DNA from 3 places in the Duganella vulcania genome. Region 3 is predicted to be linked to each of the others. Evidence: predicted binding sites of a transcription regulator. Region 3 holds the regulator's gene; each other region holds the start of a gene.

The links. The regulator sigma-54, encoded in region 3, starts transcription at its own class of promoters, with help from an activator protein. The targets are predictions, from matches to a motif close to TGGCANGNAANCTGCTTT.
Positions count from the first base shown of each region.
Region 1: the regulator sigma-54 is predicted to act here: its motif matches at 2,429-2,446, upstream of GTP90_RS23840 (flavin monoamine oxidase family protein).
Region 2: the regulator sigma-54 is predicted to act here: its motif matches at 2,455-2,472, upstream of GTP90_RS30365 (urease accessory protein UreD).

Region 1 is NZ_WWCX01000056.1:32,741-37,790, reverse strand. It holds gene GTP90_RS23850 (RidA family protein) at 1-361, opposite strand, end outside; gene GTP90_RS23845 (c-type cytochrome) at 373-786, opposite strand; gene GTP90_RS23840 (flavin monoamine oxidase family protein) at 783-2,390, opposite strand; gene GTP90_RS23835 (TnsB C-terminal domain-containing protein) at 2,704-4,542, opposite strand; gene GTP90_RS23830 (DEAD/DEAH box helicase) at 4,798-5,050, opposite strand, start outside.
Region 2 is NZ_WWCX01000104.1:6,071-11,120, forward strand. It holds gene ureC (urease subunit alpha) at 1-924, opposite strand, end outside; gene GTP90_RS30355 (urease subunit beta) at 926-1,252, opposite strand; gene GTP90_RS30360 (urease subunit gamma) at 1,264-1,566, opposite strand; gene GTP90_RS30365 (urease accessory protein UreD) at 1,588-2,445, opposite strand; gene GTP90_RS30370 (PEP-CTERM sorting domain-containing protein) at 2,628-3,317, shown strand; gene GTP90_RS30375 (NAD-dependent epimerase/dehydratase family protein) at 3,426-4,310, shown strand; gene GTP90_RS30380 (reverse transcriptase family protein) at 4,521-5,050, shown strand, end outside.
Region 3 is NZ_WWCX01000024.1:5,914-10,963, reverse strand. It holds gene GTP90_RS15465 (KdsC family phosphatase) at 1-10, shown strand, start outside; gene lptC (LPS export ABC transporter periplasmic protein LptC) at 23-616, shown strand; gene lptA (lipopolysaccharide transport periplasmic protein LptA) at 645-1,232, shown strand; gene lptB (LPS export ABC transporter ATP-binding protein) at 1,235-1,987, shown strand; gene GTP90_RS15445 (RNA polymerase factor sigma-54) at 1,991-3,469, shown strand; gene hpf (ribosome hibernation-promoting factor, HPF/YfiA family) at 3,547-3,906, shown strand; gene GTP90_RS15435 (enoyl-CoA hydratase/isomerase family protein) at 3,999-5,050, shown strand, end outside.

The sequences.
Region 1 (5,050 bases), on a different contig from region 3:
CCTTGGCCGGATCGCCGACCAGGTAGACGGTCATCTTGACCACGTCGCTCATGTCGAGCTTCATGCCCTCCAGGACTTCCTTGATCTTCTTGAGCACCGACTCGGACTGGGTCCTGGTGTCGCCGAAGGCGGCCAGCGAATCCGGCGCGGCGCTGGAATCGACGATGGCGGGCACCTGGCCGCTGACGAAGTGGATGGTGGCGGTGGACGGCACGGTGACGGCCAGCGCGATCGGGAAGTCCGATCCGGGGATCTTGTGGCGGACGATGTCGGCGGCTACTGCTTTCGGTGCGGCGCCTGCGGCGGCGGGCAACAGCGCCAGCGCGGCCGGGATCAACAGGGTGGCGAGCGATTTCTTCATGCGTTTTTCCTTCAATGTTTGTTGGACATCTGGCCGTTACTAAAATGGTCGACTTGCAGCACGTCGCGCAGCGCCAGCACCTCGGACTCGCTGAGCGGCGCGCCCTGGTTGCCCCAGCTGCTGCGCACGAAACTGAGCACGGTGGCGATTTCCGCGTCGCTCAAGCTGTCGCTGAAGTCCGGCATGCCGCCGCGCCCCTTGAGCAGCACCGAGGCGACGTCGGTACCCTTCCCTTGCACGAACTTGTTCCCCGCCAGCGCCGGGAAGGCGCCCGGTATGCCCTTGCCGGTGGGCTGGTGACAGGCCGCGCAGTTCTTCAGGAACAGCGCCTTGCCATCCATCTGCTGCGCGCGCGACGGCGAGCTGGCGCCGGCCGCCAGCAGCGCGACCACCACCATCGCCGCCTTGATCAACGCTTCCTTCATGCGCTGGCCCTTTCATGGATCTTGGCGATCTGCTGCCACGCCGATTCGATGGCGCCGGCCTGCCAGCCGGTCAGGTAGCTCAGGTGCTCGCCGGCCAGCAGCACGCGGCCCTCGCCCTCCAGCAGGATCGGGTAGGCGGCGGCGCGGGTCTTCTCGGTCCACTCGGCCCAGCCGCCAAGGTTGTACTGCACGCGGTGCCAGGCGACCGAGAACGCGGTCTCGAAGTTCTCGGTGTACTGCGGGAAGATCTTCTGCCCCGCCTCCAGCGCGAACGCGGCGCGCTCCTTCGGCGACAGAGCGCTGGTCTCGATGGCGGCCGTCTGGTACTGGTAATACCCGAGCAGCACGCCCTTCTTCTTCTGCCAGCCGTAGGACGGCATCGAGATGGTGTTGATGCCTTTGAGGTCGGTGAGGATATGGCCGCCGTACAGGTGCTCGTCCTCCTCCCAGAAGCGGCGCTTCATCTGCAGGCCGATCTTGCCGACCGGCGCGTAGGCCACCGTGGCGACGGCCCTCTTGAACTTGTCCGAGAAGTCGGTGTCGATCTGGCGCAGCACCGACAGCGGCATCGCCACCAGGCAGTAGTCGGCGCCGATGCTGGCGACCTTGCCGCTGCCGGTGTCCTTGTAGGTGACGGTGACGCCCTTGTCGTTCTGGCGGATGGTCTGCACTTCGGCGCGGTAGCGGATGTTCTTGCCGACGCGCTTTTCGAACGCCTTGGCGATGGCGTCCATGCCGCCCACCGGCTGGAACATGGTGTTCTGCATCGGGAAGTCCTGCACCGCGCTGTAGACGTTGCCCAGCTTGGACGCCAGCAGGTCCTTGAAGCCCAGCGGATCGGACGGCGTGCCCGGTCCGGGCGACAGGCCGGCGCCGGGATTGACGGTGAAGCCACGGCCGCTGCGGCCCTTGTATTGCAGGTCGGCGCCGGCCAGTTGGCCTTCGTGCGCCAGGTAGTCCAGCAGCAGGCGCTGGTCGTCGGCGGTGAGCTCCTGGTCCAGCTGCTTGTTCTTGACCGACTTGGCCAAGAGCTCGGAGACGTGGCCGCGCATGTCGGCCTTGATCTCGGCGACGCGCATGCGCTTGCCGGCGTAGGGACCGGCGTTTTCCGAGTAGACGAAGGCGTGGTCGTTATCGTTGACCATGACCTCCAGCGGCACCTCGAACAAGCGCGTGTAGTGCAGCGTCGATTGATGGTGCAACGGGATGCGCCATGGGCCATGGTTGATGTACTGGCCGTCGTCGAAATCGCAGGTCTGCTTCTCGCCTCCGAGCTCGGTCAGGCTGAAGCCTTTGCGCGCGGTCTGGCAGCGACCGCCGGCAAAGGTGCGCGCTTCCAGGATCTGGCAGTGGTAGCCCAGCTTTCCCAGCTCGTAGGCCGCGGTCATGCCGGCCAGGCCGGCGCCCAGTATCAGCACCTTCTTTCCCTTGCCGCTGCCGCTCAGCGCCGGCGGCGCGGAGGCCGTCGAATCCATGCCCATGCCCCACGCGTTCATGGTGTTGAGCAGCAGGCCGGTGCCGCCGACCGCTGCCGCGCGGTACAGGAAGTCCCTTCGAGTAAATGAACTAAACGATTTAAACGATTTTACGGTTTTGCTATTCATCGATGTCCTTTCGTGACTTGCGATTCCATAGCTCCTATCTAGCAATCGTCGTGCCACTGTTCGGGACAAAATAAACATGCTTCACCGCCGAAGCGATCCTTATGGAATAAGGCGGAACGGCATAAAACAATGTCCTTTCACAGCCCCATGGCCGGCACGCCGGAGGCATGAAAAGGCGCCGGCGGCGACAGACTTTATTTGCGCCGGTGGCACCTGCGAAGCGGATGCGGAAGCGGCGCGCCGCACCAGCGAGAGGCGCGCACCGGAATGGAAGGAAGGGGCATGCACGGCGCTGGACAGCGCCGTGGGCGTTTCAATTGGCGAAGCTGGCGATGGCGTGCGTAGTGCTACGTAGGGGTGCTGCGGGGATGGCGGGAACCGGGCGAGGCAACGCCGCGATTTCCACCGCGGCCAGGTGGCGCGGCATGCCGCCGCCGTCGGCCATGTGGCAGGCGTGGAATTGCATCGGCGCGTTCGGGTCCAACAAATAAATCATATCCATGTCGGCCGGATCGTAGACCACCCGCACATGCCACTGCCCGCGCGAGCGCGCACGCTCGAACCAGCGCTCGTTGATGGCGCGCGCGCAGGTGTAGGCGACGCCGGACAGCTCGATGCCGTCGGCGGTGACGGTGGCTTGCGCGGCCGGCATCAGGCTACAGCGCAGCAGCTGTTCGGGATAGGTCTTGAGGCTGCCGCCGCGATGGGCCACGCCCCACTCCCACAACGCGCGCGGCGTGGCATGGCCGGCGCGCGCCAGCGGCGCGCTATTGTTGTGGTACAGGACGCAGTCGATGACGATGCGGGTGAACTGGTCCAGATCGAGCACGCCGTCCAGCCGGCACGGGGCGCCGGCGGCATCCGGTGCCAGCAGCTGGAAACGCTTGGCCAGCACGGCGCGCCAGTCGTCCGGGCCGTCGTTGGCGGCGACGCAGCGCAGGTTGAAGTTGTTGAGCAGCGTGTCGCGCTGGGTGCCGCCGCCCAGGGCGGCGTGCGTGGACAGCGTGTCGGGCAGGTGGCGGCTGGGCCACTGCACGGCCTCGATGCGGCGGCCGAACTGTTGGCTGTAGCGCTGCTTGTCGGCGCCGCAGTGGGCCAGCGCCAGCATGGCGTGCTGCCAGCTGGCGGCGCCCATGCCGATGTAGACCCCGGCCACCATGTGACTGAAAGCGTCGATCGCCACGTACACCAGCGGGCGGCCGATGGTCTGCTGGCGGTCGGCGCGCGAGACCAGCTGCACTTCGGTGCGCACCACGTCCAGGTGGAAGCAGGCGCCGGGACGGCCATCGGCCGGCGGCTGCCAATCGCCGTCGGCGCCAGGCGGGTACGGGTCCGGCGATGGCAGTCCGCGCGCGGTGGTGGCGGCGCTGCGGCGCACCACTTCCGGCGGGCGGTCGTCGTCGTGGTCGAGCCAGTAGTTGAACTGGCCGAAGGTCGGCAGCGCCGCCGGCGCGTCCTGCGCGGCCAGCACACGGCCGCTGCCGGCGTCGATGCGGCGCCCGCTGAAGAAGTCGGCCAGCATCTGCTGGTAGGCGCCCAGCCGCGAGAACTTGGCGTGGCCCGCCGCGTAGCGCGCGATGGCGACGCGGAAGGTGCGGCGGATCTCCTCGTCGGCGTTCATGCCGGGACCATCGCCGGCGTCGTTCTTGCGCGGGCGGCCGCGCTTGACGCCGGCCGAAGCCTGGCGCACCTTGCCTCGCCCACCGGAGTTGCAGTAGTCGGGCAGCAGCGCGTTGGGTGTCTGCCCGCGCTGCCAGTAGCGGCGCAGGTAGCGGTAGATGGTCGGATGGGAGACGCCATGGTCGACGGTGGCCTGCGCCACCAGCTGGCCGCGCAGGCGCGCTTCGTAGATGCCCGGCTCCTGCGCCACCAGCGCCTCGACGATCCGCCACGCGCGCTCGCGCAGCTGCAGGTGCTTGGGCGGCAGCAGCTCCTGGCTGACCACCATCAGGTAGGGATCGGCCGCCAGCAGGCGCGCGCGGCCGGCGCGCAGGTCGGCCTGCAGCAGCGGCAGCGCGACCAGTTCGACGTCGGCCGAACGCGCCGCCACGTCGAACACGTAGGCGTGGCTTTGCTCGGGTGCGATCCACAGCACCCGCAAGGTGCGCTGCGTGGGATGCGTGTACTGCAGCAGGTCATTCCGCAGCAGCATCGGCGCCTCGGGAGTGTAGAAACAATGCGGTCATTCCGTGCTCCTTACTCAACGACTGGTCGGATTCCCTTAATCCAATGCAATAAACGGGCCAGTCGGCGCTCTCCTATGAAAGAGGCCGGCCGGCGCGCGCGCCAGGCGTGCTTGTGGTGCATGGCGGCGGCCGGGGCGCACCGTGCGCGTGCAGGCGGCCCAAATGAAAACAGGGCCTTGCGGCCCTGTGGTTTGCGTGCTCAGTCCTCGATCAGTACGCGATCAGTACTTTTTCTTGAACTTGTCCTTGGCGCCCGGCGCCGGCTTTTTAGGCGGCGTCGATTTGCCGGACTCCGGCGGCATGCGGTCGGCGTGGCTGATCTTCAGCTGCGCGCCGCCGACCCACACTTTGCCCAGGTGCTTGAACAGGTCCGGCGGCATCCCGTCCGGCAGCTCCAGCATGCTGTACGTGTCGAAGATCTCGATGCGGCCGATATGCTTGGCTTCCAGCCCCGCCTCGTTGGCGATGGCGCCG
Region 2 (5,050 bases), on a different contig from region 3:
CGTGTTGACGGTGAACGGGCGGGTTGGGTTGGTGGACGACGGCAGCACGTTCGATTCGCCCACCGCCGCGATGATGTCCGGCGCATGGCCGCCGCCCGCGCCTTCGGTGTGGAAGGTGTGGATGGTGCGGTCCTTGAACGCGGCCAGCGTGTCGGCCAGGTAGCCGCCTTCGTTGAGCGTGTCGCTGTGGATGGCGACCTGCACGTCCATGCGGTCGGCCACGGACAGGCAGTTGTCGATGGCGGCCGGCGTGCTGCCCCAGTCCTCGTGCAGCTTCAGGCCGATGGCGCCGGCGCGCACCTGCTCCTCCAGCGGCTCCGGCAGCGACACATTGCCCTTGCCGAGGAAGCCCAGGTTCATCGGGAAGGCGTCGGCCGCGCCCAGCATCGCGTGCAGGTGCCACGGCCCCGGCGTGCAGGTGGTGGCCGAGGTGCCGGCGGACGGCCCGGTGCCGCCGCCTATCATCGTGGTCACGCCGCTCATCAGCGCTTCCTCGATCTGCTGCGGGCAGATGAAGTGGATGTGCGTGTCCACGCCGCCGGCGGTGACGATCATGCCTTCGCCGGCGATGATCTCGGTGGCGCCGCCGATGGCCATCGTCACATCCGGCTGGATGTCCGGATTGCCGGCCTTGCCGATGGCGGCGATCATGCCGCTTTTCAGGCCGATGTCGGCCTTGACGATGCCCCAATGGTCGACGATCACCGCGTTGGTGATCACCGTGTCCATCACGTCGGCGGCCACGCGCTGCGACTGGCCCATGCCGTCGCGGATCACTTTGCCGCCGCCGAATTTGACTTCCTCGCCATAGGTGGCGAAATCGTGTTCGATTTCGATAAACAGTTCGGTATCGGCCAGGCGGATGCGGTCCCCTTTGGTGGGGCCGAACATTTCCGAGTAGGCGCGGCGCGAGATTGTAACCATGTCAGCCTTTAGGTGGATTGGGGTCCAGCTTGCCCATTACTTTGCCATTGAAGCCGAACACCTTCTGGTCACCGCCCAGCTTCACCAGTTCCACCGTGCGCTGCTGGCCCGGTTCAAAACGGACGGCGGTGCCGGCGGCGATATTCAGGCGCATGCCGTAGGCCTGCCAGCGCTCGAACTTGAGCTCCGTGTTGACTTCAAAAAAATGAAAATGCGATCCGACCTGCACCGGCCGGTCGCCCTGGTTGGTCACCACGACGGTCGCGGTGGCGCGGCCTTCGTTGAGGCCGATCTCGCCCTCTTCGAGCATGTATTCACCTGGGATCATGGCGATCTCCTTTACGGGATGGGGTTGTGGACGGTCACCAGCTTGCTCCCGTCGGGGAACGTCGCTTCGACCTGGATGTCGGGGATCATTTCGGGGATGCCTTCCATGACGTCGGCACGCGTAAGGATGCGGGTGCCGTCGGACATCAGCTGCGCGACGGCTTTGCCGTCGCGCGCACCTTCCATGATGGCGCAGGTGATCAGCGCCACCGCTTCCGGGTAGTTCAACTTCAAGCCGCGCGCGAGCCGGCGTTCCGCGACGATGCCGGCGGTGAAAATCAGCAGTTTGTCTTTTTCTCTTGGTGTCAGGTCCATGGCGTTTCTCAGTTTTGTCTTTCAGGTTTGCCAGATGCGCGGCGTGACGGCCGCGCGGCCCAGCAGGTGCGGGCGCAGGCGGCGCCAGACGGTGAGCATCAGGCGGCGTGCGGTTTCGCTGTCGTCGCCCAGGTGGCGCGCCACCAGCACGCCCCTGGTTTGCGTAACGCCGAAAACGTGCTCGCCGTCGGCCTGGATATCGGCGCGGATCTCGGACAGCACGGCGGCGGGCAGCGGCTTGCCGGCCGCGATCAGCGTGGCGCAAACGGTCCTGCCGTTGAGCGCCAGCGGGCTGTCGAGGCGACCGCCCAGCATCGCGCCCTGCTCCCACCAGATCAATTTGCCGTCGCGGCGGATGCTGCTGCGCTGGGCCACGGTGCCGGTGTTGAAGCTCTCGCCCGAGCCGCGCCGGCCCATGCAAAGGATTTCGCAGCCGATGTAAGTGGCGCCTTCGGCCAGCTCGATGTGCTGGTCCAGCGCCACGTTAGCGGTATCAAAAAAGATGGTCTCTTGCGGCAGCCATTCGAGTGCGGCGCCAGAGGCCACGGCCAGGCGCACGTGCTGGCGCGAGACCTTGCCGTTGGCCTTGTACCACTTGGCGGCGCCCGGCGTGGTGATGAAGGCATGCGCCTGCGCGCCGACGCCGACATTGATCGCCAGCTGGTCGCCGCCCACCACGCCGCCCGGCGGATGCACGACGATGGCATGGCACACCTTGGCGTCCTCCGGGTACAGCGCCTTCTGCACGCGCAGCGGGCCATAGTGCCGGTTGTCGAACAGGCGCGTGGTGCCGCCGTCGTCGGCAAATCCGAGCGTGAGGCTGGCCTGCCATGCGCCAGGGCCGGCGGCGAGTTCTCTGGATGCGGTGGTATCGGGCATGGCTAACGTAATGCAATCGTCATGCCAGCCGAATCACGCGCCACAGGCGATGTAAGGACTTATTTCGCACCAAAGAGAGCCTTGCGCACCATAACGGTGCATGCATGGCGCATCATGTTTTACATTTGTCTTTTTTGCTTGTAAAATAAGCACCATTTTTCATTTCCCATCAAGGACAAGCAATGCGCTTCTCGACTTTTGCAGCCGCTGCGGCGGTTGCCCTGGCACTGGCTCCGGCCGCCCACGCCACCGGCTTCGGCGCCAACCTGATCGCCAACGGTAACGCCGAAACCGGCAATACCACTGGCTGGAATACCACTTCGGCCTTCAGCGTCGTCAAATACGGCGCCAGCGGCGGCTTCCCCTTCCCTTCGGATCCAGGTCCGTCCGACCGCGGCACCTACTTCTTCGCTGGCGGCGACAGCAACGCCAAGTCCACCGCCAGCCAGACCATCGACCTGTCGGCGCTGAGCACCGCCATCAACACCGGCGCCTCGCGCTACGACCTGTCGGCCTGGCTGGGCGGCTATGAATCGCAGAACGACAACGCCACGCTGACCGCCACCTTCTTCGGCAGCGGCGGCGCCGTGCTGTCCAGCGCCAGCCTGGGTCCCGTCTCCAATTCGGAGCGCGGCAACCACACAGGTCTTCTGCTGCGCGACACGCAAGGCTACATCCCGGTCGGCGCGCTCAATGTCGGCATCACGCTGACCATGACCCGCAACGCCGGCTCGTACAACGACGGCTATGCCGACAACCTGTCCTTCGCGGTGGCTGCCGCACCGGTGCCGGAAGCCGACGCCTACGCCATGCTGCTGGGCGGCCTGGCCTTGCTGGGCGTGGTCGCCAAGCGCAAACAGCGCAAGGCTTAAGCCTGATCGTTGCGCCGTAATCAAGGGAGCTTTGCGCCGCGCGGCCTGTTTGGGCGCGGCGCCCGTCCCCATACTGTTTGCTCCCCTAACTGATTACGTGAGCACAGCATGAAAATATTCGTCACCGGCGCGGCAGGCTTTATCGGCGGTTCCATCGCAGCGGGCCTGGTGCGCGCAGGCCATCAGGTGGTCGGCCTGGTACGCAACCCGGAACAACTACAGGAAGTGGCTTCGATCGGCGTGACCGGCGTGGCCGGCACCCTCGACGACCGCGACCTGCTGATCGCCCAGGCCAAGGCGGCGGACGCCGTCATCAACGCCGCCAGCAGCGACAACCGCGCCGCCGTGGAAGCCTTTGTCGATGCGCTGGCCGGCAGCGGCAAGGTATTCCTGCACACCAGCGGTTCCAGCATCGTCGGCGACGCCTCCGGCGGCGAGGCCACGGACCGCATCTACTTCGAAGACCAACTCCCCGCCCCCACCGCCGACAAGGCCGCGCGCGTCGCCATCGATGACCTGGTGCTGGCCGCCGCCGGCAAAGGTGTGCGCTCGGCGGTGCTGTGCAATACGCTGATCTACGGCGACGGCGCGCTGCCGCGCGACAGCGTGCAGCTGCCACGCCTGATCAAGCAGGCCCGCAAGAGCGGCATCGTGCGCCATGTGGGGCGCGGTTTGAACATCTGGTCCAATGTCCACATCGACGACGTGGTCGACCTGTATCTGCTGGCGTTGGAAAAGACCGAGGCCGGCGCGTTCTACTTCGTCGAAAGCGGCGAGGCCTCGTTCCGCGACATGAGCGCGGCCATCGCCCGCGCGCTGGACCTGGGCGACCCGCAGGACTGGCCGCTGGAGCAGGCCAAGGAGGAATGGGGCTACGAGATGGCTTCCTATGGGCTGGGCTCCAACAGCCGCGTGCGAGGGCAGCGGGCGCGCACGCAACTGGGCTGGAAGCCGCATGGTCCGTCGGTGTTTGAATGGATCGCCAAGCAGTGATTGCTTTTTAAATAAAATTCCGCTACCGTGTGGGCGGGGCGGATCCTTCAAGCCGGCCTGTCTTTGCTTCGGCAGGGACAGCCTCTACGGGGCTACCCCGTGGGATTTTTAATGTTCAGCATTTCGCCGCCTGAGCCCCGTTGCGCTACCGCGCAAGACAGCTCACGCATCACGAGACTCGTTGAAGGCTCTCCGCTCCTTTCACTACGCATGACGATCGCAAAACTTACCGCGTTGGCGCTGGCCGATACGATGCTGGCTTCGGACGGCAGCGTGGACAAGCTGATTGCGGCATGCAGCCGCGTTTTCGGCGCACCGCAGCCATGGGCGCCGAAGCTATGCGCGGCGCTCAGCGAACGGACTGGCCGGAACTTCCACTACTTCAGCCGGCGCGAGATCGCGGACATCCTGCTGCACCTTCTCGGCCACGACGGCGGCGGCGACGACAACGCGGAGCGGTCCGTCATCGCACTGCCGGCGGTGCGGCGCTACTGTGTCGACCTGCCGGTACGCCCGCCGCAGGACGAGTGGTCCGCCGCGCTGGCGCTGCCGGAACTGCCCACGGTGGGCGCGCTGGCCGCGTGGCTGGACGAACCGGTGGATGCGCTGGACTGGTTCGCCGACCAATGGCGCGTTGAGAGCAGCCAGCAATCGCGCCTGCAGCACTACCGCTATCGCTGGGTGCCGAAGCGCAGCGGCGGCCTGCGCCTGATCGAGATCCCCAAGGCGCGGCTGCGGCA
Region 3 (5,050 bases):
CCTGGTTTGACGAGGACCGAGCATGCATAAGAGAACAGCCCACCGCTGGCAGTTGACCATCGTGATGGTGGTCGGTGTGTTTGTCGCCATCGGCAGCTTCTGGCTGGTGCAGGTGGTCAACCAGGCCGGCCAGCAGGCGCAGGCCGACCAGCACCGCAACGAGCCGGACTACATCATCGACCGCTTCAGCATGGTACGCATGAACAAGACCGGCCAGCCGGCCTACATCATCTCCGGCGAGAAGCTGACCCACCACCCGGTCGGCGACGCGTCCGACATCGACAAGCCGTACGTGCACAGCCTGTCGGGCGACCAGCCGCCGATGAATATGCATGCCGACACCGCCCATGTCGACCAGGGCAATACGCGCGTCAAGCTCAGTGGTAATGTGGACGTGGTGCGCCCGGCCACGCCGAAGGCGCAGGCGCTGCGCATGACGACCTCGACCTTGACCGTGTACCCGGACGAGGAACGGATGGAAACCACCGCGCCGGTGGCGCTGGAGATCGGCAACGCCACCGCCAACGGCGTCGGCATGAAGGCCAACAACGCCACGCGCGAAGTGCAGCTGGGCGGACGCGGGCAGCTGGTGCTGCCGCCGCGCCCCGGCCATTGAAGAACCAACGATGAAGAATGGAATGACGATGAAAAAATTGATATTGTCGGCCGCCGTGCTGCTGATGGCGGCCTGCGCCGCCCACGCGGAAAAGGCCGACTCCACCAAGCCGACCACGATCCAGTATGATGATCTGCAGATCGACGACGTCAAGCAGGTCAAGACGCTGATCGGCAACGTGATCCTGACGCGCGGCACCTTGCTGCTGAAGTCGCCCAAGGCGGTGATGACCACCGACCCGGAAGGCTACGACTTCGTCGTGCTGACCAGCACGCCGGGCACGCCGGCCACCTTCCGCCAGAAGCGCGACGGCGCCGGCGACCAGTGGGTCGAAGGCGAAGCCGAGCGCATCGAGTACAGCAACAAGACCGACCTGGTCAAGCTGTTCTCCAAGGCCAAGGTGCGCCGCCTCGAAGGCGGCCGCCTCAGCGACGAGGTCAACGGCGAGTTCATTTCCTACGACAGCCGCAAGGAACAGTTCGCCGTGAAGAACACCGTCACCGGCGAGAGCAAGCCGGGCGCCGGCCGCGGCACCATGGTGATCCAGCCAACCATCCGCCCGGCCGCGCCGGCCGCCACGCCAGCCGCGTCGACGCCGCCGGCCACGGAGAAGTGAGCATGGAACCATCCTGCGGTAGCACCCTGATCGTACGCGGCCTGCAAAAGACCTACGGCAAGCGCCAGGTCGTGCATGACGTGTCCCTGCAAGTGGAATGCGGCGAAGTGGTGGGCCTGCTCGGCCCCAACGGCGCCGGCAAGACCACCTCGTTCTACATGATCGTCGGCCTGGTGCCGTCGGACGCCGGCAGCATCGACATCAGCGGCACCGACATCTCCTCGCTGCCGATCCACCGCCGCGCCTCGCTCGGCTTGTCCTACCTGCCGCAGGAAGCGTCGGTGTTCCGCAAGCTGACGGTGGAAGAAAATATCCGCGCCGTCCTCGAAATCCAGAAAGTGGACGGCAAGCCTTTATCCAAGGCTGCCATTGATGAACGGCTCAATACCCTGCTGGCCGATTTGCAGATCGAAAAGCTGCGCGAGAACCAGGCGCTGTCGCTTTCGGGCGGCGAGCGCCGCCGCGTGGAGATCGCGCGCGCACTGGCCACCAACCCGCGCTTCGTGCTGCTCGACGAACCATTCGCCGGGGTCGACCCGATCGCCGTCATTGAGATCCAGCGCATCGTGCGCTTCCTCAAGGAACGCGGCATCGGCGTCCTCATTACCGATCACAATGTGCGCGAGACGCTGGGCATCTGCGACCGCGCATATATCATCAACCAGGGCACGGTATTGGCTTCAGGCCGGCCAGACGACATCATCGCCAACGAATCGGTGCGTCGCGTGTATCTGGGTGAACACTTCCGTATGTGACCCATGAAACAGTCTTTGCAACTGCGCACGTCGCAGCACCTCGCGCTGACGCCCCAGTTGCAGCAGTCGATCCGGCTGCTGCAACTGTCGACGCTGGAGCTGCATCAGGAACTGGAACAGCTGCTGACCGATAATCCGCTGCTGGAGCGCCTCGACGACCCGCTGGACCGCTCGCTGCGGCTGCTGTCGGACGGCGCCATCAGCCAGCAAGCCCCGGTCGGCGACGCGCCGCCGGAAGGCCCGCCCAACGCCCAGGAGGCGCCGGCCGCCGACGCCGACAACTACGACGGCCCGGCCGCCGACACCGAGAGCACCAGCAGCGACGCCGACGTCGACTGGAGCGACGCCGGCCGCAGCAAGGCGCCCGACGACGAGGATGCGCGTCCGCAGCTCGAGGCCAGCCACTGCACGCTGCGCGAGCACCTGATGGAGCAGATGCGCGTGACGGTGCTGGAGATGCGCGACCGCGCGCTGGTCGAGCTGATCATCGACGCGCTGGACGAGAACGGCTACCTGGAGGAATCGCTGGAGGAAATCCACGCCCGCCTGCCGGAAGAGCTGGAGGTGGACCTCGACGAACTGCGCACCGCGCTGTCGCTGCTGCAAAGCTTCGACCCGATGGGCGTGGGCGCGCGCAACGCGTCCGAGTGTCTGGCGCTGCAGATCAAGCGCCTGCCGGGCATCCCGCTGGTCACGCGGCGCATGGCGCTGGCCATCGTGGAAAATCATTTGACCTGGTTTGCCCAGCGCGACTTCAACAAATTGAAGAAGGCGCTGCTGTGCGACGACGAGGATTTGCGCGAAGCACAAACCGTCATCCGCCAGTGCAATCCGCATCCGGGCTCGGCGTTCGCGTCGGACGTGTCGGACTACGTGGTGCCGGATGTGATCGTCAAGAAATCACGCAACGGCTGGCAAGTGAGCCTCAACAACGACGTCATGCCGCGCCTGCGCGTGAACGCCATGTACGCCAACCTGCTCAAGCAGGGAAAAGGCGAGGGCGCGATGGGCGCGCAGCTGCAGGAAGCCAAGTGGCTGATCAAGAATATGCGCCAGCGTTTCGACACGATTTTGCGCGTCGCACAAGCGATAGTAGAACGACAAAAGAACTTTTTCTCGCACGGCGCGGTCGCCATGCGCCCCCTTGTGCTTCGCGAAATTGCTGATACACTGGGTCTACACGAGAGCACTATTTCTCGTGTAACAACTCAAAAATATATGCTGACCCCGCATGGCATGTTTGAGTTGAAATATTTCTTTGGTAGCCATGTCGCCACCGAAGCGGGGGGGGAAGCAAGTTCGACGGCGATACGCGCACTCATTGTGCAATTGACAGGAGCAGAAGACCCGAAAAATCCTTTATCCGACAGTAAGATTGCGGACATGCTGGGAGAACAAGGCATGGTGATTGCGCGACGAACTGTTGCCAAATATCGCGAAGCTTTGAAAATCCCGCCAGTCAGTCTCCGCAAGTCTTTGTAGTTACTTGGTTCCTGCGCGCCCGGTAGCAATGGGCCCCGCACTAACCGTAAGAAGCGACATTATCTTTAGGAGTGTGTATGAATCTCACCATCAGTGGACATCATCTCGAAGTGACCTCGGCCATCCGTGAATACGTGCAGAGCAAGCTGGAACGCGTCACCCGCCACTTTGATCAAGTGATTGATATTGCTGTCATCCTGACCGTAGATAACCTTAAAGAGAAAGAGAAACGCCAGAAGGCTGAAATCAACCTGCGCATGTCGGGCAAGACCGTCTACGTGGAAAGCCTGTCCCAGGACCTGTACGCCGCCATCGACACCTTGGTCGACAAGCTGGATCGGCAGGTCATGAAGTACAAAGCCAAGGTCCAAGAGCACGGTCACGATGCGATCAAGCATCTCCCGGATAGCTACGAACCCGCTGCCGCCGCCCTATAACAACGGCCCCGGCACCATCAAACTAAGGGCGCACTGGCGCCCTTTTTTGCGCCCGCATAGAATAGGGTTTTCACCACTATCCTGCGCACCCCATGAGCGAATACGTCCACACCAGCGTCAGCAACGGAACCGGCTTCATCACGCTGGACCGGCCCAAGGCCTTGAACTCTTTATCGCTGGCGATGGTGCGCGACATCACGCAGGCGCTGATGGCGTGGCGCGACGACAGCGGCGTGGCCGCCGTGGTCATCCGCAGCAGCAGCGAGAAGGCCTTCTGCGCCGGCGGCGACATCCGCTTCTTCTACGACGCCGGCCGCGCCACGCCGCAGGGCGGCAGCGCGCTGGTGGAGGACTTCTTCACCGAGGAGTACGCGCTCAACCACCTGATCCATTTTTATCCCAAGCCGTACATCGCGCTGATGGATGGCGTGGTCATGGGTGGCGGCATGGGCGTGGCGCAGGGCGGCCCCGGCTGCCGCGTGCGCATCGTCACCGGGCGGACCAAAATGGCCATGCCGGAAGTGAACATCGGCCTGTTCCCGGATGTGGGCGGCAGCTACTTCCTGTCGCGCGCGCCGGGCAAGCTGGGCTGCTATCTCGGCGTGACCGGCGTGACCATTAGCGCGGCCGACGCGCTGTACGCGGGACTGGCCGACCACTACGCGCCGGCCGAAGCGATGGAGGTGCTGGAGGCCATCCTGGAATCGACCGCCGGCGCGGAACTGGCCGAGGCCATCGCCGCCTTCGCCGAGCCGTTCAAGGGCGCGGCGGGCGACAGCAAGCTGGCGGCCGAGCGCGCCGCCATCGATCGCCACTTCGGCGCCGGCTCGGTGCCGGCCATCATCGCCTCGCTGAAAACGGACGACAGCGCCTTCGCGCAAAAGACGCTGCAGGTCATGGCCACGCGCTCGCCGCTGATGATGTGCGTGACGCACGAGCTGGTCAAGCGCGGCGCCGCGCTGGACGTGGCCGGCTGCCTGCGCATGGAGCGCACGCTGGTGCGCCACAACTTCGAGGATGGCGAAGTGATCGAAGGCGTGCGCGCGCTGGTGATCGACAAGGACAACGCGCCGCAATGGAAGCCGGCCTCGCTGGACGAGGTGGACGCCGCCATGGTGCAGCGCTTCTTCCAGCCGGTGTGGCC